Regions from separate parts of the Marinomonas sp. 5E14-1 genome, predicted to be linked through region 1. Evidence: riboswitches for the same ligand, from Rfam matches in the RefSeq annotation. Region 1 holds a riboswitch; the other holds the start of a gene.
The links. A riboswitch is a leader RNA that binds a small molecule or an ion and turns the genes downstream of it on or off. The one in region 1 is predicted to bind FMN.
Positions count from the first base shown of each region.

Region 2: it holds a riboswitch for FMN, as region 1 does, so the genes downstream of both, ABFY09_RS06585 (DMT family transporter) here and ABFY09_RS01460 (6,7-dimethyl-8-ribityllumazine synthase) in region 1, are expected to answer to the same signal.

Region 1 is NZ_JBDXMW010000001.1:311,640-324,095, forward strand. It holds gene cobN (cobaltochelatase subunit CobN) at 1-1,675, opposite strand, end outside; gene cobW (cobalamin biosynthesis protein CobW) at 1,713-2,792, opposite strand; gene cobM (precorrin-4 C(11)-methyltransferase) at 2,795-3,586, opposite strand; gene cobJ (precorrin-3B C(17)-methyltransferase) at 3,620-4,396, opposite strand; gene ABFY09_RS01455 (MliC family protein) at 4,516-4,881, opposite strand; FMN riboswitch at 5,131-5,303, shown strand; gene ABFY09_RS01460 (6,7-dimethyl-8-ribityllumazine synthase) at 5,421-5,912, shown strand; gene ABFY09_RS01465 (hypothetical protein) at 6,010-6,249, opposite strand; gene ABFY09_RS01470 (hypothetical protein) at 6,246-6,500, opposite strand; gene ABFY09_RS01475 (methyl-accepting chemotaxis protein) at 6,946-8,439, shown strand; gene ABFY09_RS01480 (DUF2496 domain-containing protein) at 8,499-8,654, opposite strand; gene ABFY09_RS01485 (thiopurine S-methyltransferase) at 8,797-9,444, shown strand; gene ABFY09_RS01490 (YgiQ family radical SAM protein) at 9,604-11,868, shown strand; gene ABFY09_RS01495 (hypothetical protein) at 11,903-12,456, opposite strand, start outside.
Region 2 is NZ_JBDXMW010000005.1:200,343-212,798, forward strand. It holds gene ABFY09_RS06570 (DUF547 domain-containing protein) at 1-574, opposite strand, end outside; gene ABFY09_RS06575 (FAD-dependent oxidoreductase) at 579-2,729, opposite strand; gene ABFY09_RS06580 (MFS transporter) at 2,905-4,122, opposite strand; gene ABFY09_RS06585 (DMT family transporter) at 4,291-5,220, opposite strand; FMN riboswitch at 5,369-5,545, opposite strand; gene rarD (EamA family transporter RarD) at 5,699-6,616, shown strand; gene ABFY09_RS06595 (LysR family transcriptional regulator) at 6,802-7,638, opposite strand; gene ABFY09_RS06600 (YbfB/YjiJ family MFS transporter) at 7,742-8,914, shown strand; gene ABFY09_RS06605 (molybdopterin-dependent oxidoreductase) at 9,030-11,330, opposite strand; gene ABFY09_RS06610 (amino acid ABC transporter permease) at 11,449-12,456, opposite strand, start outside.

The DNA of each region.
Region 1 (12,456 bases):
GAATCAAATCTGGGTCATGATAATTGGCCACCAAGTCGAGATTGAAACCGCGCGCAGGTTGAATACCAACAAAGGTTTCGCCTAATCGAATGCCTGCCAACATGATACGTCGTTGGCCATTTTGCTCTCGGCATTTGTGATCGTCTTCTGGCGGCCCCCAACGATCCCAAACCGCATTTTGGCTTTCTAGCGGCAACTGATAAAAGTAAGTTAAGTAGTCTTCTAAAGACAAACTTTGCCAACAACCACGCTCATGAAGTGTATTTGGATTGTTCGTCACTGCGCCTAATAATGCTTCAATTAGGGCGTTGCCGTTTTCAGGGATTTGGTCAATTGGATAGCCAGCTCCTTGCAAAGCCGACAATAAATTTACGGTAGAATGAGGTGTATCAAGACCCACACCATTACCGATTCGTCCATCTTTGGTCGGATAATTCGCCAACACAAAGGCAATGCGTTTTTCTTTGTTCGGTTTGCTCGCTAGGTTCGCATAGCGTTTCGCCAATTGCGCCACAAAACGCGCTCGCTCTTCGTGTAATTCATAACGCACTAAATCAACTTGAGCGGTTTCATTGTAATGACTTAAGGCTTTGAAGCTCACCGCGCGAGTCACAATACGGCCGTCCATTTCTGGCAATACAATTTGCATCGCCACATCACGGCTTCGTAAACCTTGTGTTTGTGCTTGCCAATCTTCTTGTGTGCTGCCAGATAAAATGAGCTGTAAAACAGGAATAGGAGAATCAAAAGCGGATTGAAAGTCGGTCGGCTCAGACGCCAGATCTGGGCTGCCCACTCGATTTGCGGCAAAACCTGTGGTGTTTAAAATCACTCTGGCGTGAGTTTGTTCGGCGAGGTTTTCCACCAAGCCCACCGACACAGGGTCTTTTAAGGAACTAACCGCAATCGCCAACGGCACCAAACCTTCTTGTTCCATAATGCTCATCAGCGCATCGAACATGGCGGTATTTCCCGATTGTAAATGGGAACGATAAAACACCACCAGCGCCACAGGCTGATCCTTTAATGATGAGGCATAATGACTGCGCCATTCGTTCAAACTGGCCGCGCGACCTTGATTCTCGCCATTCCCTCGATAATAAATCAATGCACTGGGCAAAGGCGCTGGCTCAAGCCAAGTAAGCGGCTCATGAGAGGACGTTTGATTAAAAAACGTTTGTGTCAGAAAGCGCAGACATTGTTCGTTATTCGCCTGTCCGCTTTCTCGTAAATATCGCCATACACGATGGGCGTCTTCCATTGAACAGGTTGACGCCTTCATCAACTCAACATCTGGCGTGTCATCTCCGGGCACCAAGATCAAGGTGCGATTCGGTTTGGCATTCGCCCAAGCCTGTAACCGCTGAAAACCATAAGGCCAATAATGTTCGCCGCCCAACAGGGAAACGACCACCACTTTGGTTTTTTCTAATACTTTGTCTTCATAAAGGTCATACGCGGCTGGCTTGGCTAATTGCATCCAATTGGCAAGGCGAACGCTGGGCAAGGTTGCGGTAAGTTCATCTCTTGAATGCAACGCATCCAAGGCGTTTCCAAGCGCGCCAAGCACAGAATCCGCCGCCGCCAAAATCACCATATCCGCAGGGCTTTGTCCTAAATCGACAATGCCTTCATCGTCTACAAATCCGCCCGGTTTGGCTGCCAGTAAATGCACTTAGATTTCTTCCCTTTGGCTCATAATAATGAACAGATCAAGCACTCAAAGCATCGTTTAGAATGCCTTCAATTTGCGTTTTTGAAATGCCTTTACCAATGAACACCAATTGCGTTTGGCGAATTTCATCGGTTTGCCATAAACGATCGAAATAACGGTCTAAACGTTTACCAACCGCTTGAAAGACTTGTCGCATTGGTTTGCCATGAACGGCGGCAAACCCTTTGATACGGAAGATATTATGCTCTTCCAACAACTGAGAAAGGGTTTCTTGCAATAAGTCAGATTGCACTTCACCAAGGCTCACCACAAAAGAATCAAAATGGTCGTGGGCGTGATCGTGATGTTCGCCGTGAGCGTGATGATGGTCATGATGATTGTGCACGTCGTCAATTCGACTTTCTGTCGCAGCGTCGATGCCTAACAAAGCATCCAGCGCCACTTCGCCATTTTCAATGTAAGTGGTCTTCACGCTTTTTGGCACTTCGTGATGAATGATGCTTTGCACTCGTGTGCGAGCATCGTTGTCCAATAAATCGTTTTTCGTCACCACCACAAGATCCGCGGCGCTTAGCTGATCATCCAATAACTCTTGCAAACTTGGGTCATGATCAAGGCTATCGTCTGCTTCTCGCTGAGCCTGTACTTTATCTTCATCGTGAGCGAAACGACCGGCCGCAACGGCTGCGCCATCTACCACGGTAATCACCGCATCCACTGTGCAATGTTCTTTAATGCCCGGCCAATTAAAGGCTTGCACCAAAGGCTTAGGTAATGCCAAACCGCTGGTTTCAATTAAGATGTGATCGATGTCGTCACGACGCGCCACCAGCTGTTCCATCACAGGTAAAAACTCTTCTTCAACCGTGCAACAAATACAACCGTTCGCCAGCTCATAAAAGCCATCGTCACTGCGTTGGCCGCTTTCTTGCTCGTCGTCACAATCCAAAGGGCAAGAACGAAGCAACTCTGAATCTATGTCCAGTTCACCAAATTCATTTACAATGACCGCGATGCGTTTGCCTTCGGCTTGCTTTAACACATTAGACAATAAGGTGGTTTTACCGCTTCCTAAAAAGCCAGTTACGATGGTTGTTGGAATTTTATTAAGTTGCATGATTAACCCTGCTCTTTGGCGTTTTTGTTTTTAGGTTTATGTATTTTTCTGAAGATATGCGCTTGCCCTTTATCGTATAAATAAGAGTCTGCGAAATCGTCGGTATCCAGTACTTTTCCGACTAGAATCAAGCTGGTGCGAGTGAATTTTTTCTCACGGACTTTCGCGACGATGTCCGCCAAGGTACCAACCACATAATCTTGATCTGGCCAACTCGTTCGATAACATACCGCCACAGGGCAATCTTCGCCATAATGGGGAATCAGTTCTTCAACGATTTTATGAATGCGTGTGATGCCTAAATGAATGGCCAAGGTCGCGCCACTTTGTGCCAACGCGGGCAAACGTTCACGCTCTGGAAACGGAGTTTTGCCTTCATAGCGCGTCATAATGACCGTTTGCGATACGCCAGACAGTGTCAGCTCTTTTTTCAATAAGGCCGCAGAAGCCGCCACGGCGCTAACCCCCGGAATCACTTCATAGTCAATATCGAGCGCTTCCAAGCGACGAATCTGTTCGCCAATGGCGCCGTACAAAGCAGGATCGCCAGACTGCAAACGCGCAATATCTTTGCCCTCTTTCGCGGCTTGTTCGATGACAGCGGTGGTTTCCTCTAGGTTCATTTCAGCGGTATCGTAAATGGCTTCCGCCGTACCACGAACACTGTCAATCACTTGCGTTGGAATCAAAGAACCCGCGTATAAAATGACTGCGCAGCGTTCGATGGTTTTCACGGCTTTCACTGTCATTAAGTCAGGATCACCCGGCCCTGCACCAATAAAATAGACTGTCATGTATTATTACTCATTCAGTGTGCGATGGATTTCCTAGAGTTTTTTCGAATAGCCGCGAGGAGTGTAAATCCATTCTTTCTCGCCATTTACTATGTGTTTGGAATCTGAATTCCCCACACTTACCATGGTAAACATGTCCACGTCTTTGGCGTCTAATTCTCCCAGTGTCGTAAACCTAATGTCTTCTTCTGGTCTGGTTAATTGACGGCCAATCATCACAGGCGTGCTTGCAGGACGATATTGCAATAAGACATCACGGGCGTGATTCAATTGCCAATCGCGTTTTTTAGAAACAGGATTATAAAAAGACACAACAAAATCGCCCATGCCACAAGCATGAAGGCGTTTGTCTATGGTTTCCCAAGGGGTTAATAAGTCCGATAAAGAGATCGTACAGAAGTCGTGGCCCAACATCGCGCCGACTCGGCTTGCGCCCGCTTGCATCGCGGAAATACCCGGAATCACTTCAATCTCGACATCGAGCCACTCTGGGTGATTTTCTTTGCCTTGAAGCTGCAAGTCTAATAATTCAAACACCAAGGTCGCCATAGCATAAATGCCAATATCGCCACTGGAGATCAGCGCCGTATTTTTACCTTGTGCCGCAAGCGTAAGTGCCAAACGCGCTCGACCGATTTCTTCGCCTAACGGCAAATCATGGAAGGTTTTGCCGTCACTTAACTCACCCAGTAACTCTAAATAGTAACCATAAGCGACCCAGTCACTACAGGCGGTTAATGCTTTGGTTGCATTCGGCGCAACCAAACCTAAATCACCGGGTCCCATGCCCATTACAAATAACTTGCTCATTCATTCTCTACATATAACAAAGCGCAACCTGCGCGAATGGCGATATTGTACACGGATTGGACGTTTAACGAGATGAAAAGGCTGGAATTTTAAGTGAGAGATGTTCAGGTAAAAGCCGATTAAGAATCAACCTGCAACAAACGACATTGAATCTCTTTTACGCTTTTTGTGCTTAACACTGCTTTTTCATTTTGAATGACAAAGGACAAAGACTCTCCTAGGAAAGAAGATCCTGACGCACTCACAGCATGATTCAATAAGTGAGTTTTGTTTTCCCATATTAATTCTGCTTGCTCACCATGAAAGTAAACATTCAGCAACTGATCATCGCAGGAATAAACAGCAGCGTTTGTTTGCACCACATCCTCAATCTCATAAATTTCTTCCTCAATAACCTTCTCGTTATTAACGGAAGAACAAGCCACCACAAAAAACAGCATAGAAGCAATCAATGTGCTGCGTAAAAATAAGATAAAAGACATCATAATGTAGAACTCCTTACTTGCATTAACCCTTTGTCCCATATAGTGCATTTAAGCATGAATGGCTGCTTTATCTATCTTATATCGACGATACTTTTGAAATGTGTACTCTATAAGTAGGAATAAGTAACTTTTTGTTGCTGTTTTAACTTTCAGTCCAAATGTTTCCTAAATTCCATCACATTTACTCCTTATCTTACTTTGACATAATGCAACAAATAAAAGTATATTCAGCCCATCGGAAAATTCCGATTTCGTTCTCGGGGCGGGGTGAAACTCCCCACCGGCGGTGAAGATAACATGTAAATGTAATATCTAAGCCCGCGAGCGCCTTTACATCATTGATATTTCAATAGTTTAAAGGGTCAGCAGATCTGGTGAGACTCCAGAGCCGACGGTTATAGTCCGGATGATAGAGAGCGTGTCAGACAAAACCTATAACAGAGTCGTATTCTTACGTCGCTGTAGTAAGGTATGCCATTTATATGGTGTTTTTGCCTGCCCGTTCGCCCTGATTCACCTTATATTTATAGGATTTTAAAATGAATCAGAGCTCAACGAATCACATTGATTTCACACCAGCAACAAAACGTATTGCGATACTGCATGCAGCTTGGCATGAAGAGATCGTATTAAATTGCGTTAACAGTTTCAAAGATGAGTTAATTTCTCGCGGATACGATGCATCACTTATTGATGTCATTCCTTTACCCGGTGCTTATGAAATTCCCCTACAAGCAAAGCTATTGGCAAAAAGCGACCAATATGCTGCTATTGCAGCCAGCGCATTAGTGGTAGATGGCGGTATTTATCGTCACGACTTCGTTGCGCAAACAGTTTGTAATGCACTTATGCAAGTACAGTTAGAAACTGAAGTGCCAGTTTTAACCGCTGTTTTAACACCTCATAACTTTCATGAGCATGATGAACACAAAGATTACTTTAGTCGTCATTTTGTGAAGAAAGGAGCCGAACTTGCTAATGCATGCGATCAAGCGATTCAATTAACGGAGAAAGCCAAAGCTCTGCTTTAAGGGCTTTCACTTGTAAAAATTGAGTCTAGTTCCTTCCTCTTTAAGCTTAAGGAGGAAGGTTTAAAATGATACTGTTTTTACGCTGATCGTTTTATCTTCATTCAAGCACTCTTTCTTTCAATGCCTGATAAGCTTCACCTCCTTTGTCTCTTTCGTGACACAAACTAAGCATGTCGACTATAAAAGTCTCACGGCCTGTTGCTCGATTTGTTTCGATGCCTTGTTGTTGCGCTTCCGTAAGATTTTCATATTTAGAAGCGGCACCAAAGTCGCTGAAAAGTAGGAGCTCACTTTGGTTTATTACAGCGTTGTGCGTGTATAAATCACCGTGATTCACTTTTTTGTTTTGAAAGTGCTCAACCAATAGATCAAAGTGTCTCGCGCGCAAGTAACAAAGCTCAGTGGTTGATCAAGGTTTGTGTAGTCTTCTGAAATACGCTCCATTACTAAAGCCGAACAATTTGGCTCGGCAATTTTAGCCAAAGGTTTGACTAAACTATTGTCATCTTCCACGGCAAAACAAGCATCCAGCTCGTCTTCTGAGTAACCGTCGCTGGTGACTTCACCTTTAAAGACTTTAACCGCCACAGACTCAGGAAAAGCATAAACATTTTTTCCAAGCCGCTTGAGAAATAACGCCAGAGGCGCCTTGCCCTAATATATGCTGCCAGGCAAGACTCTCAGGCTGAACTGTTTTAAATTTACTGTGGTAGCACACTCAACACAAAACGAATTCCCCGAAAATGCGAGCCAAGCCAAACGCGGCAAAGTGAGTAGTTGGTTTGGAGGTGCCTTTAGTTGATTTACCGCAATACGAATAAACTCTAGACTTTTACATGCCTTTAAAGCCCATTCGTTTTTTTGATTTTCCTAAAAGTCCCCTTAACTCCAATGATCGTTTCAAAAAAACACAAAACAAATGCTCTTTTAAAGGTAAAATATATAGCGATTAAAATAGGTTCTCTCGCAAAAACTAAAGAAAGAAACACTCATATTCTAGGAATAAACAAATTCTCAAGAGGTAAAAAAGCAGATGAAAAGCCAAAGTCGGACATTAAAAAATGACCTATTCATTTATAAAATCTTAATGGCTCAAACCCTTGTTTTATTATCGAGTGGTTTAATTGGAGAAAAGCTTTTTTCCTTTACATTAGTCGCATCAGGTCTTTTAGTTGTCGCCACTCAAGCGGCTTATAGCTTATTCAAAGGAACGCTCACTTTTTCCATCATAGCTGGCATATTAATGATGCTGGTGTCCTCTTCATTAATCCAGAGTCAATTAGGATTAGTTGAAATGCATTTCCATATTTTTGCTTCTATGGTGGTTTTCCTAATTTATCAAAAATGGCAACCAATTATCGCAGCCCTTCTCACAACGGCTGTTTATCATATTGGTTTCATGTATGTTCAGATGGCAGGCGTTCATATTGGTGATATGCCAATTATGCTATTTTCTGGCCATCACAATATGGGGCTTATGATCGTCCACTGTGTATTCGCCATTGCCGAAGCTGGCGTTCTTTGCTACATGGCCTACTTAATGAGAAAAGAGTCCTCTGCTAATATCAACATTGCCTCTGCCGTTGAAAAAATATCAAGCAATAATGACTTATCTATTCGCATAAAAGACGCTAAGTCTCCTGCTGAAGTTTCATTAAATAGTCTACTAGAAAAGCTTTCTAGTTTATTCGCAGACTATCAAGAAATTGCTAGGGTTTTAGTAAATACAAGTAACAAAATTCATGAAATCAGCAAGGAAGCTAGCACAAGTGTCGAGTCTAGCAAGCACCGCTCTCAAGAAGTGGCAGCAGCTTCTGAGCAAGTGGCTCAGTCTATGAAAGTAGTTACTGAAAACACCACAAACTCTTCAGATATTGTCCACACTTTAGAACAAGACACAATTAAAGACAGTAAACATGCCTTAACCATTATGGAAGACATGAAACTACTAGCAAAGGACACAACATCGAGCTCTGATTCTTTACAGATGCTAACAGAGGATGTTGAGGCCATCACTCAGCTTCTGCAGTCTATTAGAAGTATTTCCGAGCAAACCAACCTACTCGCTTTAAATGCGGCTATTGAAGCTGCACGCGCAGGTGAAACTGGCCGAGGATTTGCTGTTGTAGCTGATGAAGTAAGAACATTAGCCCAACGCTCTAGTGAATCAACAGATGAGATAGAAAAAGTATTAGCCAATCTCAATACAAGTGTTGATAAGACTGTTAACTCAATGGAGTCCAGTAAAGAAAGAACATCAATCAGCGTTGAGCACACGCATGAAATTTCTCAAGGACTTTCCGAAAGAGCGAAAAGTGTTAGTGAAGTTGCAGAAATCAGCCAAGACATTGCAAAAGAAACGCTTGAACAAGACCATGTTATGACCGCTATTAGTGAGTCCATTAATGAAAATGCTCAAGACATTCAGTTGCTCGCTGAAAATATGATTAACCTTGCTAAGAGTAGCGAGGAGATCTATAAGGTTATTAAAGAATATGAAGTAAAAGCTGCTACATTTAAAATCTAATCCAAGATAAAACCAATCGACCATATTTTATGTAATATGGTCGATTCCTCTCTCCCTCTTCATTTTTGCACTTCTACCTCTAACTTTACCTTACAATCAGCCAAAACCAATTCCAATGCTTTAACAGCAACAGCATTGTCTACGTTATTTATTTCAAGCAATTCAATAAGATCCACAGCCAATTGAACATGGGCTGGCGCATTGTCTAAAGACATAATAAAACCACACTTAAAATGAAGTAATTGATATGTAAAAATAGCCAGAAAATGGCTTAAAAATATTGTCTAAGTCTATACTGGGATGAGTCTTATCAAAAGGCCCTTTACTTCATCACCTATTTTCTTATATGAGGTTACCGTGATTACTAATGACTTTTGGTTAGATCGATGGCAAACAGGCCGCATTGGCTTTCATCAAGAAGGCGTTGATTCAAAACTGATTGAGTTCTGGCCGGCGTTACCTAAAAACAGCCGCGTGCTTGTGCCTTTATGTGGGAAATCAAACGATTTGATTTGGTTGGCTGAACAAGGTTACCACGTAACTGGGGTGGAACTGTCGTCTCTCGCGGTGATTCAATTCCTTGGTGACAACGATTTTACCTATGAGACACATCAAGAAGACGAGCTAAAAATATACACAGTCAAAGAACTCCCGTTACGTATCATCGAAGGCGATTTTTTTCGCTTCAAAGAAAGCGGATTTGACGCCTGTTACGACCGAGCAGCAATGGTTGCCATGCCAAGTTCAAAGCGAGTAAATTATGTCGAACATACTGTCGCTCGCTTATCCCCACATGCGTTTGTATTAGTAATTTCCTTAAGATATGACGGCGATAAAAACACACCGCCCTTTTCTCTTGAAGACTCTGAAGTGAAAAGCTTATGGGGAAACCAAATTCAAAAGATTGCTTGTGAAGATTTAGCGCAGACAAACCCAAGATACACAGAGCAAGGCTATACTTTTTTTGAAGAAAGTGCGTGGCACATCCCACTTAAAAACGAATAAAACAGACCACGATATGACTGCCAAACAGGTATTTATATTAAGCCTGTCTACAAAGGTCTTTTTCTGGGATAATGCGCCACAATTTTTTAGCGATTTAACCCTGTATTCCCATAACGATTACTTATAATGTGATTGCTGTGCCGATACCAAGAGCGAATGATGATTAAACGACATAAAACCGCCAAGCAACTTTTTTCTTACCCACTGTATTGGGCTGAGTGCTACGGTGTTTCACCTTTCCTTCCTACTACACGTGAAGAAATGGACGCGCTTGGCTGGGACAGTTGTGACGTTATTATCGTTACAGGCGACGCTTATGTGGATCACCCAAGCTTCGGCATGGCGGTATTAGGTCGTTTATTGGAAGCACAAGGCTATCGCGTCGGGATTATTGATCAGCCAGATTGGCGTAACACTGACGATTTTATGCGTCTTGGTCGACCGAATTTGTATTTTGGCGTCACCGCTGGAAATATGGATTCCATGATCAATCGCTACACAGCCGACTTAAAAGTCCGAAACGACGATGCTTACACGCCTTATGGTGCAGGTGGTAAACGCCCAGATCGTGCCGTCATAGTGTATTCTCAACGCTGTAAAGAGGCGTTTCAAGATGTGCCGGTTATGATCGGAGGCATCGAAGCCAGCTTACGCCGTATCGCCCAATACGATTACTGGAGCAACGAAGTTCGACGCTCAGTGTTGATTGATTCCACTGCAGACATCTTGCTTTACGGTAACGCCGAACGCGCTATTATCGACGTCACTCATGAAATCGCCATGGGCAAAACCATGAATGAGTTAACCAGCATTCGTGGCACAACCATTGTTCGTGATACGCCACCGGGCGGTTTTACAGAGATCGATTCAACACGAGTGGATTGGCCGGGCAAAGTGGACCAAATTTACAGCCCTTACGAATACATTCCTGAAGGCAAGTGCCAAACCAAAGAGGAAGAATCGGATGTAATGCCGATTCGAGTCATTCCTGCGCCTTTACGTCGCGGGCAAAAACTTGACCCAGAAAAAACTTATATTCGTCTGCCTTCTTTTGAAAAAGTCTCTAAAGACCCTGTTTTATACGCTCATACATCGCGTATTTTGCACCTTGAATCTAACCCACATAATGCACGTGCCTTGATTCAGAAACACGGTAAAAAAGAAATTTGGGTAAATCCGCCACCTATTCCATTGGAAACACCAGAAATGGATGGCGTGTTTGATTTTCCCTATGCGCGCGTTCCACACCCTAAATATAAGAAAGCGCGAATTCCCGCTTATGACATGATCAAAACATCGATCAATATTATGCGTGGTTGTTTCGGTGGTTGTACTTTTTGCTCTATCACAGAACACGAAGGCCGCGTGATTCAATCCCGCTCTCACGAATCCATCTTAAACGAAATTGAAGACATAAAAGCCAAAGTACCGGGGTTCACTGGCCATATTTCAGACCTTGGTGGCCCAACGTCAAACATGTACACCTTGAACTGTAACGACGACGAGGTTCAAGCGTCTTGCCGTAAGCTATCCTGTGTCTACCCAACGATTTGCTCGAATTTAAATACCGACCACAGCCCGACAACAGACTTGTATCGTAAAACACGTGCCGTTGAAGGCATTCATACCGTGTCTATTGCCTCAGGCTTACGCTACGACCTTGCGGTAGAAGACCCTGAATACGTTCGTGAATTGGTGACGCATCATGTGGGCGGTTTACTAAAAATCGCGCCTGAGCATTCAGAAACCGACACATTATCAAAAATGATGAAACCGGGAATGGGAACATACGACCGCTTTAAACGCATGTTTGATAAGTACTCTAAAGAAGCGGGTAAAAAGCAACATTTGATCCCTTATTTCATTGCGGCTCATCCAGGCAGCTCAGATACGGATATGATGAACCTTGCTCTTTGGTTAAAAACAAATGATTTTAAACCAGATCAGGTTCAAACCTTCTACCCATCGCCTATGTCTCTTGCGACCGCTATGTATCATTCCGGAAAAAACCCACTTAAGCCGGTAACTTACAAGAGTGAAAATGTTTATACACCGAAGGACGCAAAACAGCGCACGGTGCAAAAAGGCTTCTTACGTTATCACGATGCAAATAATTGGAAGGATCTGCGTAATACTCTCATTCACATGGGACGTGCAGACTTAATCGGTAATGGTGCTAATAAGTTGGTACCATCAGCAGATAAAGATATTCAAACACCTCGTCGTCCTAAAAACGCCAAACCGGGACAAACAACAGGCGCTTCTCATATGTCTAATCGCCCAACAATGGCGAAAAATGCTGCTAACGAAAAAGCACGAGCAAAAAGAAATAACAATACAACAGCGGCAACAGGTAAAGCATCAGGTACGCCGACAAAGGGCAATACAACTAAACGCCGTAAACCAAAAATCAAATCCCGTTAAATAAGCACTTAATGGAATAAAAATACTTCATGCTTTAGCAGCATGAAGTATTTTTTTGCTCTGGTGAAAAGAAACGGGGCGTAGCCGCAAGTGAGTATTTTTTGCGCTTCAAACAAGCCAACACAAGCTCAACAGCTGATATTAAAACCAAACTATATCCAAAGGTCTCAATCCCCTCTTCCACTATATTTTTGACAACTCGTATATAGGAATCACCCATTACGGATTGCCAAAAAGATGAACGCCCCATTAATCTTGAAAAAGCTAATAAAGTAACAAAACCTGCCAGAAAAACCCCCGCGCTCGCCTGCAACGAATATTCAGTTAACGAAGCATAAGCCTTAGAAAGCTTACCTCGCAAGAAAGTAACCACACAGGCAAGAATCAATAAAACAATCACCTGCCAAGCACCATCAAAGACATATTGATCTAATAAAGCATCTGATTCACGGACAAACATCATGCCTAACAAAGCCGCAAGAAGCACAGACACAATATGAAGCTTATCGTCTAAGCGTGACGCATAGAAAAACAAGATACAGCTCAGAAGCGCCATCACGTCTTGCATGTATTCTGTCAATGAGTGTT
Region 2 (12,456 bases), on a different contig from region 1:
CCGCTAAGAAGAGCTCTGTTTGCGCTTCTAACAAGCTGTCTAAGTTATTCCCTTGGAAAGCTTGATTTGCCAATGCTGGGCAGCCAATGCTCGCACAATTAACCACAAAATGAATACGCGGGTCATTGTAGCGATCTGAGCCGCGAATCAAGGTATGTTCTACATTATCTAGAGAGCGCTTCTCACCCAACAGGGTGACAATCTTTTTACTCCAAGGCGAGCTAAATAAACTGCCTAAATCTTTAATGGAATCCAAATCTGGCCATTTCGTTAGAATAAATTCCACCGTCCACGCATTATATGCGTTGATCAAGAAAGCCAGTTGATCATCTTTAGGCCAACTATCAAATTTTGTTTGGCTCACATTAGCCAAACTGTCTAAGTAGCTTTTCAAAGACGCTCTGTCGCCTGCAAAACCTTGATAATCCACTTGGCTGGCTTGTCCGCCATTCAAGAGATGTACATTTTGCTGTAATAAGTCGTTCCATGAAGTGTGATCAAACGCGTTTTCCGCGTTGACCACAGCACTTTGCAATCCAATAATCGTGAATAAAGTAATCAACCAGTTTTTCATGGAATTAACCTCGACGCCATGTATGATATTTCTCTAACCAGCTCAGAATACGTTCTGGAGTGTGTGCTCGCTTCCACTCACCTGCCGCGTACTTGTTCGATTCCGCCCACGTTGGATAAGTGTGAATCGTACCTAGGATTTTGTTCAGACCTAGACCATGTTTCATGGCTAATACGAATTCCGCTAACAAGTCTCCTGAATGTTCACCGACAATCGTGACACCTAAGATTTTGTCTTTACCCGGAACGGTTAAGACTTTCACAAAGCCTTTTGTTGCGCTTTCTGCGATGGCACGATCAAGCTCATCAAACTCATAGCGCACCATTTCATACGCAATACCTTGCTCTTTGGCTTCTTGCTCGCTTAAACCTACACGCGCCACTTCAGGGTCAACAAAAGTTGCCCAAGGAATAACACGATAATCCGCACGGAATTTTTTAAAGGTACCAAATAAAGCATTCACCGCTGTGTACCAAGCCTGATGAGCGGCAACATGAGTAAACTGATAAGGGCCAGCCACATCACCCGCTGCATAGATATTCGGATAAAGCGTTTCAAGGTAATCATTCGTCACGATATTACGATCCGTTTCGATGCCCAGATTTTCCAAACCATAACCTTCAAGGCGCGCTTGACGACCAACAGCACAAAGCAAGGCATCAAATTCAATGACACTTTCTACGCCGGCTTTTTCAACGATCAAACGTTTCACATCGCCTTCTTTCTCACAACGCACGGCATTATGAGACGTTAAGATGTTCACACCATCGGCTCTCATACTTTTCTGCACAAGTTCAGAAACTTCTTGATCTTCACGAATCATGATGCGTTCGCCACGTTCTACTTGTGTTACGTTCGAACCTAGGCGTGCAAAGCTTTGGGCCAACTCAGAACCGATTGGGCCACCGCCTAATACAACAAGACGTTTTGGTGGCTCATCAAATTTTGCGAATTCTTCCCAAAGCGTATCACTCGTGTAATAACCCACATCGTCTAGGCCAGGTAATGGTGGTACGAATGGACGAGCACCTGTCGCCAATACAATACTGCGAGCCGTCATGCGTTTCGTTCCGCCTTCATTCAGTTGAATTTCAACTGTCCAAGGGTCGATCAGCTTCGCATAACCTTGTACAACATCCACACCTAAGCTTGTATAACGCTCAACGCTGTCATGTGGTTCTACTTTACTTACTACATCATGCACACGTGCCATGACTTTCTTGAAGGAGAATGTTGGCTCGCTACTTTCTAAACCGTAATTTTCAGCATTGCGCATTTGCTGGGCAATTTTGGCGCTTTTTATAATCGCTTTACTTGGTACACAACCATAGTTAAGGCAATCACCACCCATTTTATGAGCTTCAATTAACGTTACTTTCGCTTTTACCGCAGCCGCAATGTAAGCACTCACTAAGCCACCAGCACCGCCACCAATAACAATCAAGTTACGATCAAATGTTTTTGGTTTTGTATAACCCGCATAAACACGACGCGCTTTAATCAAGTTAATCAATTTTTTAGCAATCAAAGGAAACACCCCAAGTAAAACAAAAGAAAGCAGCAATGGAGGAGATAAAATGCCTGACAAGCTGTCTAACTGACCAAGCTGCGTACCTGCATTAACGTACACAAAAGTACCTGCCAACATGCCTAGCTGGCTCGCCCAGTAGAATGTAAAAGCACGAATGGTTGTTAAGCCCATTAATAGGTTAATCAAGAAGAAAGGGAAAATAGGAACAAGGCGAAGTGTGAATAAGTAGAATGCACCTTCTTTTTCGATGCCTTCGTTAAACGCCTTTAAGCGATCACCAAAGCGTTTTTGCACCGTGTCCTGAAGTAAGTAACGAGAAACAAGAAAGGCTAAAGTTGCACCAATACTACTGGCGAAAGAAACGATTAATAAGCCCCAACCTAAACCAAATAGAGCACCAGCGGCTAATGTCATAATCGCGGCGCCAGGTAAAGATAAGGCCGTCACAATTACATATAAGATTAAGAATGCGCCACCTATTAAAAGAGGGCTTTCAGCTCGCCATGCTTCAAATGTGTCTAAACCTGACTTCAAACCATCTAAGGTTAGTAGCTTATGCAAATCAAAATAAAAAAATACGACAGCAAGTGCCGCAATAATGACCAATAACCCAATTTTCTTCATGCAAGACTCCAATAAAAATCATTCCAGAGCAAATCAACACGTTATGCTACTGATGTTGTAAATATTAGACGCCAAAAAAAGAATAATGTTACATGTTTAGTAAATATTTCTGGGAAAAACGCTCAAAAGCCACAATTCATCCATTTTATATGACTAATGAGGTCGATTTTGTCTGTTAAATCGTTTTAGAAGAGGCAATCAGACGGAACACAAAAAAGCAGGCTAATAATCCTAAACAGCAGATGCTGAGCACCAAAGACACCACACCATTCACGCCAAATAGAGTAACGAGGGTCGCAAAAGCTGGCGGCCCTATCGTCGCGCCAAGGTTACCAAACTGAGCAATAAGCCCATAACCCTGCGCTTGTTCCGTTGGATTTCTCGCTAATACAGGGATCAAAGCCAACGATGCGCCAGGAATCATACCAACGAATAAAATAAGCACACCAACAACAAACGCAAACCAAAGTGGCTCCTGATGGATAAACAATAAAGTGAGTCCACATATAGCCACAGTCGAATACGCCATCATGGCGACACGCTGGGGTTTCATAATATATTGCGCCAGTGCACCAGCAATAAAAGTGCCGCTAGTGCTGACCAATGGAAGAACCACCAGCATCAACGCTTGAATCGTTGAATCATTTACTAATCGTGGAATATACGTCAGGAGAGAAACCAACATACAGGTATAAAAAAGAAACACCATGCTTGGCAAAAGCGCCCTTGGATTACGGTAGACATTCATCATCTGACGCAGAAAACTGCTTTGAGTAGGACTTGCTGGAGCAATATCTAACACAGGGTTCTTGCGTAATAATACAAATAAGACAAAACCCATGATGGAAATCAGCACGCCATGACCAAAAAACAGTTCACGCATACCATAGTTGTCTAATGTCCATTTTCCTATGCCGCCACTTACCGCAAAAGCCACACCAAAAAATGTTCCCCATAACCCCATAGTCAAAGATCGATGTTTATCTGAACTTAACTTGGCAATTAAAGTGGGTGCCGAAACGACCACGCCCAGTTGAGAGAAACCTTCTAAGATGCGCGTCATAAAGATCAATTCAAAAGGCGGTAATGTCGCTTGGATAAAAGACAAAGCTCCGCCTAAAAATAAAGCGCCCATCAATACTTTAAGGTAGCCAACGCGGCTAGCAATCATGCCGCCAAACACGCCAAACACCAAACCTGCCACACCAACAACCGATAACGCCGCGCCAGTTAATGTTGCGCCTGTTTGGTAATGTTGTAGCAAAGCATCATAAGAAATAGAGAATTTGGCAAATTGCATGGCGGTAAATACGCCAGCAATCCAGAGAAATATGACGGGGATAAATTGTGTTTTCAATGCGTCTTGAGAAGTCGCAGCAGTATGGTTCGCCATTGAGCGTCCTTAATAAAAATCACAGTTTGGAAAACTTGATCAAATAGACAAAATTAAGGCGGTATTCTAAACAAAACCACTTACTTTAGGGGAGGTTTTTTCTACTTTTCTAACTTAAAGCAAGATACATAGAAACAGCGCCAGAAAAGCGCTGCTTCTTATTTATGATTAGTGAGCCGCTGTGCTCAATTCATTGTTTCTCAACTCTTTCAGACGAAGTCCTATGTTTCCTAAAATCAACATAGCGCCACCAACAATTTGATACGTTGTTAGCCCCATATCTAGGAAGAACCAATTAATCGCCGCGGCAAAAACAGGAAAGGATAACTCAGCTAATGTTGCCATCTGTGCAGGCACGGTTCGTAAACCTTTATAGTAAAACCACATGCCAATCAAACCACTCAATAATGCCATGGTAACCGCCAAACCTAGATCTATAGGCTGCATGGCAACTAGGCCATCCCACTGAAAAATAGCCAATGGCAATAAAACGAGCAAACCCGCCACAAAGCGACCGGATAAAATGGCATTAGCAGGCATGTCTTGATGAGATAAGTACTTCCCACACACGGTCGCTGCTCCCCAAGCCATCACAGCCATCAAGGTAAAGCCGTATCCTTTGATCACACTCTCAACATCACTTGAGTAATGCCATTGAGCTTCGCCTAAAGTGCGTAAATCTGGCCACATCATCACAAAGCTGCCTAATAAAATAACAGCCGCCCAGCGTAAGAACTGGCCTTCAATACGCTCTTTTAAGAACCAGTAAGCTAATAAGATCGCCACAATGGGTTGTAGTTTTTGTAACAGGATCACGACCGTTGGGTTTAAATATTGAAAAGCGGCGGTGAATGCCAAAGTACCAATCGCAGAGCCTACGCCACCAATAAAAAAGAGACACAAAGCACTGTTTCTAGACATATGGCGGTAAAGGTGGCGATAGCGCCATAGAATTGGGCTTAGTATCAAAACTAATGTGATGTGTTCAACGAGTACGATTTGTATCGTTGAATATCCCGCGTTAAGCAGCGGATAGCGAATCAATGTATCCAGTGCCCATGTAAAGCACGCGATCATGATAAAGAATGTTCCTGCCATCTTGGTATCTCCAAATCAGTAAGATGCACAGGGGTGATGAGGAATATACCAAGACTCCTACATAGCCAAAGCATGTAAGAAAAAACGCGTAGAAAGCGCCAACAAAAATAACCATCTCTCGCTAAGAGAAATGATTCTTTGTTGCTTGGTCGATCTTCTATCATCCGGACTGTAACCGTCGGCTCTGGAGTCTCACCAGATCTGCTGACCTTAGTTTTAATAGAAATTAAATCTAAGCGCTCGCGGGCTTTTTAATAGAACACCACAGAAGTGCACTTATTAAATTACCGCCGGTGGGGAATTTCACCCCGCCCCGAAGTTCGATTAATGTAAAAAGTAATGGGTTAACTCTAAACCCATCCTCGTTTTTAGGCAATATACTCAGTCACGAGAAAGCCATTTTATACTGCATCTTAACTAGAAATTGCTATACACTTCCGTCCTCTCATTAAGATTCTCTGAATGAAAAGGAACTTACGTGCAAACATCTTCAAGAAGTGGCGTTTTTTACGCGTTAAGCGCATTTGTTCTGTGGGCGATTACGCCCATTTACTTTAAAGAAATGTCGTTTCTTCCCGCAACGGAGATCCTTTCACATCGTATTATCTGGTCTTGCCTTATTGTCTTAGTCTTGATTCTAATACTAGGTTACGGCAAAGCACTTAAAGCCGTGATCCAGTCGCCAAAAACCTTAATGGCCATGGCAGTTTCTACTGTGCTGATTGCAATCAACTGGGGAACATTTATTTGGGCCGTACAAAACGACCAAATGCTCAGCGCCAGCTTGGGTTACTACATTAATCCGCTCATTAGTATTTTATTGGGTGTGATCTTTTTCAAAGACAAACTAGATAGAGTCCGTAAGGTCGCGGTTCTATTATGTTTTGGAGCAGTAGCATTTGAGGTGATCAAGTTCGGCTCTTTGCCTTGGGTTGCCTTATCTCTCGCCATCAGTTTTGGCTTTTATGGCTTAGTACGTAAAAAAGTCGCAGTGGATAGTTTTACTGGTATGGCGGTTGAAACAGGAATCCTTTTACCTTTCTCGCTCATTTATTTGATGTTGACGAACTCTTCCTCTGTGAACATTTTCGACAACAGCACGACCACCAATTTATTACTTTTCGCGGCAGGCCCAGTTACCATGATCCCACTCATGTGTTTTGCTGCGGCGGCGAACCGCGTCAGCATGGTTACGCTCGGCTTTTTTCAATATATTGGCCCAACCGGCATGTTTATTTTGGCGGTGTTTTTATATAGCGAACCATTAAGTATCGATAAGCTGATTACCTTTATTTTAATTTGGGCTGCTTTGACTATGCTGGTGTTCGACTCTATTCGTCGACTGCGTAATACTCGGGCAAAAAACGTGTTACAAAAAAGCCAAGAAACGCCCTAAAATCGGCTCATACAGATAAGTCGGTTTTTCATCAACTTAGCTTGCACAACGTTTCCGCCATACGATTTAAGCCGTTTCAGGGCAACCACATCACTCTCAAGATAACAGGCATAATCAAACAACCCTTTATGTATGATCGCCTTCCTCCCCTCTAGAAAAGGTTATAGAGGACGGCTTTATATAAATTATTCCGTTTTAAACGAGCCAGCAATGACTTCTATATCCTTAACTAATGGATTGTTTTTTTGGCAAATAAGGGAAATATTGAAAATAGGCTGTTTTTCGTTCGCTGGTTGCGTTGATAGTAAGGATTCATATCGGCTGTTTTTGACCATGCCTGCGCCTATCACGGTATAACCAAGCCCTGCTGCAACGCAGCCTAAGACACCTTCAACACTGCTCATTGTCATCCTTTCTTCTTGTGTTTTACCCACCTGACTTTGCCAATTTAAAGCCGCTTCTCGATACCCACACCCCATCTCTCGGACGATGAGTACGGGGTTATATGGTAAATTCAATGGCTCAACTAAAATGAGATCTTCTTCAATAATGGGATAGCAGAGCAAATTGTCATATAAAACTTTACTGCCAACAAAAGCACAATCGACCTTATTGTTGTGCACTGCGGTAATGAGTTCAGCGGTGGTTGCGGTGACTATTTTGGGTTTTGTATGAGGTCTGGTTTTTTTGAGTTTTTTTAAAACATAAGGTAAATGCACTGCTGCAAAGGTTTCAGTGGTTCCGATTTTGAGTTCATGAAGACCTTTGTTTTCTAAAATGACAGTACGAGCGTGATACTCTAACTGGGTAATCTGTTTCGCATAGTCATACAGTAATGCCCCTACAGAAGTGAGCTCAAGCTTTCGGCCTGTTAGCGTAAATAGCTTTACGTCTAATTCATCTTCTAGCTTTTGGATCCGCATAGAAATATTAGAAGGTACGGTATGAAGCGCTTCAGAAGCACCTTTTATCCCGCCTTCGTCAACAATGGCGGTGAATGTTTTAAGACTAATAATTTCCATACAATTATGTTTCTTTAATATTGAAATGTATGTTCAAAATTATTCTATTTTTTAGAATATTTAAAGCTTTTATACTGCTTTTTTCTTTTCGTCGGGCCATGTCATGCAAACAAATCTTAATAGAATGAAAGTCTATATTGCTGGTATATGCAGCTTGATATTAACGGCGGGGGTTGCCCGTTTTTCCTATACCTCTTTATTACCTATTATGCAGTCTGATGCAGGATTAAATGAAATCACAGGTGGCTGGTTAGCGACGGTGAATTATGCAGGCTATTTAACAGGCGTCCTGATTGTTGCTAATTTGAGTAACCTGAATCACAAATTTACCCTCTATCGCTTGTATCTATTGATGGCGATTCTAACAACCGCCGGTATGGCATTCACAACCGATATTTATCTATGGTCAATCCTCCGCTATTTCTCTGGAATATGTACGTCAGCCGGTTTTGTTCTCGCTTCTGGATTGATTCTAAAATGGTTAGTAAGCCAAGGAAAAAGAGGTGAGCTGGGGATCCATTTTTCTGGTATTGGTTTGGGTATTTTTTTAGCAGCGTTGTTAGTTGAACTACTACTGGCTTGGTCTGTTGGGTGGCAAGATCAATGGTTATACCTTGCCTTGATGGGGATCGTATTTGCGATTCCCGCTTGGGTTTGGATGCCGGATCCAGCCAAGATCATAGTACATCACAGTGTGAAAGAAGTGGTGGATCAACCGCCGACTAAGGCTTTTGCATGGATTTTTATGATGGCCTATTTTTGCGCTGGTTATGGGTATGTGGTTAGCGCGACTTTTATTGTTGATATTGTCGAGGGCTTTTCTGTTTTGGAAGGGCGCGGACAACAAATTTTCATTTTATTGGGCTTAGCGGCAACACCTGCTGTACTGATTTCGGATTTGTTGGCTCGTCGATGGGGGTATTTAAGAACGTTACTGCTGGCTTATGTTCTTCAAATCATTGGTATTGTATTACCAGGTATCAGTGAAAATTTCTTTGTTGTTGGTATTGGTGCGATTTTATTTGGTGCTACTTTTGTTGCTTGCGTGAGTCTTGTTTTAACGATGGCGGGGCATTTTTACCCTTCTAATCCCGCTAAGTTTATGGGCAAAATGACTTTAGCTTATGGATCTGCTCAGATTATTGCCCCGACGTTAACTGGCGCACTCACCTCTTGGTTAGGAAATTATGATTTAGGGTTGTATTTGTCAGGTGGCATTATGTTATTCGGCGCCTTTTTGGTGATGACTCTGATTAAGCTAAGCCCTAAAATCTAAAATCTAAAATCTAAAATCTAAAATCTAAAATCTAAAATCTAAAATCTAGCCCAGACTAAAACACTCAGGTTATTGATGAATAGCCTGAGTATGGTTTGTTGATAAAGCACTTGCTTTAAATAGGAGGGATAAAAGCCTGAACCTCGGGCAGTGTGCCCTGATATTTTTTTATTTCCACTAAAGCAGATTGTGCTGCTGGGCCTTGCGATAAACGTGAGGTACGATAATCGTGTGTTAAAACGTTCGGATTACCATGCCTATCCTGATGATTTTTATCTTGTAAATTCGGGTCATACCAAGCGCCAGTCCATAAGAAAACCGTGCTTTGCCGTATGTCTTCCGTAACGTTTGCTCCTGCTAAACATTGCCCACGCTCATTGAACACAATCACCACATCCCCATCCTTAATACCTCGTTTGGCCGCATCATTTGGGTGAATTAAAATAGGCTCTCTATTTTGTATTTTCATACTTTTAGAGTAAGCACCTTCATCAAGTTGGCTGTGTAAACGTGTGGCAGGTTGCCCTGAAATCATGTGTAAACCAAATTGTGAGGTATCGGCTCCAAGCCATTCTCTAGGAGGAAGCCAAGTTGGCTGCCCCGGACAATCTTCATATTGGAAACCAGCAATAACATCAGAAGCCAGCTCTATTTTTCCGCTTGGCGTTGTTAATGGATATTGGTCAGGGTCTTGGCGAAAATCAGAAAGAAACACCCCTTGTAGCGCTGGGTCATCGAAGCTGATTATGTCTCCTTTAAGAAATGTACTTAAGTCGGGAAGATCCTTTTTATGCTGTTTGGCTTCCTTTTGTAATGAAGCCCACATTTCTTCTAGCCATTGGTCTGAGGTCATTTCACGGCTAAAATCTGTATTTATGTTAAGTCGCTTTTCAAGTTCAGAATAAATATCAAACTCTGTTCTTGCTTCAAACGGTGGCGGTATGATTTGTGGCATAGGAATGACGGCATTATCTTGAGTACCAGCGCCTATATCTGTGCGTTCAATGGTAGAGGCGACAGGTAAAACAATATCCGCGTGTCGAGCGGTTGCTGTCCAGCTGATTTCATTGACAATCACGGTCTGAGGTTTTTGGAAGGCTTTGCGCAGTCGATTAAGATCTTGGTGATGATGAAATGGGTTACCACCGGCCCACCAAACCATTTTTATATCGGGAAAAACTCTAGTCTGTCCGTTGTACTCATAGGGCGTATTAGGAGACAAAAGCATCTCTGAGATCATCGCAACGGGGATAAAGTCTTCCACAGGGTTTTTCCCTTGTGGAAAGGAAGGCCAGCGAAGAGGGCGATCAACCACACCAATACTGGCGTCAGCACCATAACCAATACCAAAACCGCCGCCCGGTAAACCAATTTGGCCCAACATAGAGGCTAAAAGTACCGTCATCCATAAGGGCTGCTCTCCATACTCTGCCCGCTGTAAACCAACAGCTGTACAAATAAGGGTGCGTTTAGATGCCATTTCTCGTGATAACGCTATGATTTTTTGGGCAGGAATCCCTGATTGTTCTTCAGCCCAAGCGGCATCTTTGACAATGCCGTCAATGTTGCCTAATAAGTAAGCTTTATTCTTATCAAAACCAACAGTGTAACGTTCAACAAAAGACTTATTGTATAAATCTTCTACGATCAGCGTATGGGCAATCGCCATCATTATTGCGGTATCGGATCCGGGTTTGGGAGCCAGCCATTCGGCATTTAATTCGGTTGCTGCATCATTTTTTAAAGGGCTAAAGTTGACGAATCGAACGCCAGTATCGACACAGGCTTTCATATCACCTTTCAAAGAATGTTTGGCAATACCGCCACCGGAAACCTGAGCATTACGCAGCGGGATACCGCCAAACATAACCACCAGTTCGCCTTCATCTTTAACGGTTGTCCAGCGTGTTGCTTGTTTAACGTGATCACGAAAATTACCCACAATATAAGGCATAAGCACTAAGGCTGCGTTATAACTGTAGTTTCCTTCAGAGCGAACAAATCCACCAATACTGTTTAAAAAACGCTTTAGCTGGCTTTGAGCATGATGAAAGCGGCCAGCACTAGACCAACCATAAGACCCTGCGAATAGGGCGTTATTACCATAATCTGTACGGACTCTTGTTAACTCTTTTGTAATGAGATCAAAAGCGGTCTCCCAACTGACTTCTATAAACTTTTCCGTACCTCGTTCTTTGGTTGCTCCTAATGGCCCATATTTTAAATAACTTTCTCGAACGGCAGGCCTTTGGATTCGAGATCGGCCTTGTAAAGCGCCAGGGATGTTATCGTTAATAGGTGAAGGGTTTGGGTCATCTGGATGAGAGGAAACCGTCAGTTTCTTATCGTCTAATTTGATCACACTGGCGCCCCAGTGATTTGAGGTAACATAAGAATTTGTATTCTTGCTGCTCATTATAAAACGGGCTCCGTTCAAAAAACCAAACAATGCTCAGTTCTTATCATGTGTTTATTGACTAATAAAGAAGGTGGAAAGGCTTTGATGATCGAGCTCATCAAAGCCAAATTACTTATTAATGTGAGGCAATGCGCATTCGCTTTTTCAAATAGACGCCATATTGGCTTAATGAAAAAATAAAGCTCCAATAAATAAGGCCAACGAATACATAGACCTCCATATAGTAAGGAGCCCATAAAGCACTCCCAAATGCAGCGTTAGCTGAGGCCAAGACATCAAAGAAACCAATGATAATAACAATGGCTGTCTCTTTAAAGGTAACCACGACCATATTAATGGTACTGGGCAGAGAGTGTCTAAATACTTGAGGCATAATGATGTTGGCAAGGATTTGATAGTAACTCAAACCTAATGCATCACCAGCTTCAAACTGGCCTTTGTGAATGGCCTGAAAACCTCCGCGAAATACCTCTGCTTGATAACAGGCAAAAAAGAGCGCAAAAGCAATAATGACTCGCCAAATTTTGTCTCCTACCATCCAATCAGGCAGTAAGATCGGCATCACCACAGCAGCAACGAATAACGTAGTGAGTAGTGGTAATGATCGGATCAAATCAATGAAAACCGATACCCCATAACTGATAACAGGCAGCTTCGAACGACGAGCCAATGCCAAGCCCAGCCCCATTGGCATACCTAATAAAACAACCGAAGAGAACAGAAACAGTGTTAATGCTAAACCGCCCCATTGGCCTGTTGGCACATGAGTTAAACCTAAGATGCCACCTCGCATTAAAAAGAAAAAAGTAAAAAAGCCAATCACCCAAAGAATGGACAATCGTTTTGTCGACCAAAAGGTAGGAAGACAGGAAAGAATAATGGTCGTTACTATGGCAATACAAGCTAATGTCGGACGCCAGTGTAAATCATAAGGATACAATCCAAATAAAATCAGTTTGTAACGAGCATCAATCACTGACCAACAAGCTCCAGCAGCGGCTTGGCATTGATCAACGCTTTCTTCTAGCCAAACCGCATCGAGTAAGGCCCAGTTAAAAATAGAATAGATAGCCGTTAATAAAATGGTAAAAAAGCAAAGACTGATAAAACCATCCACCTTTGA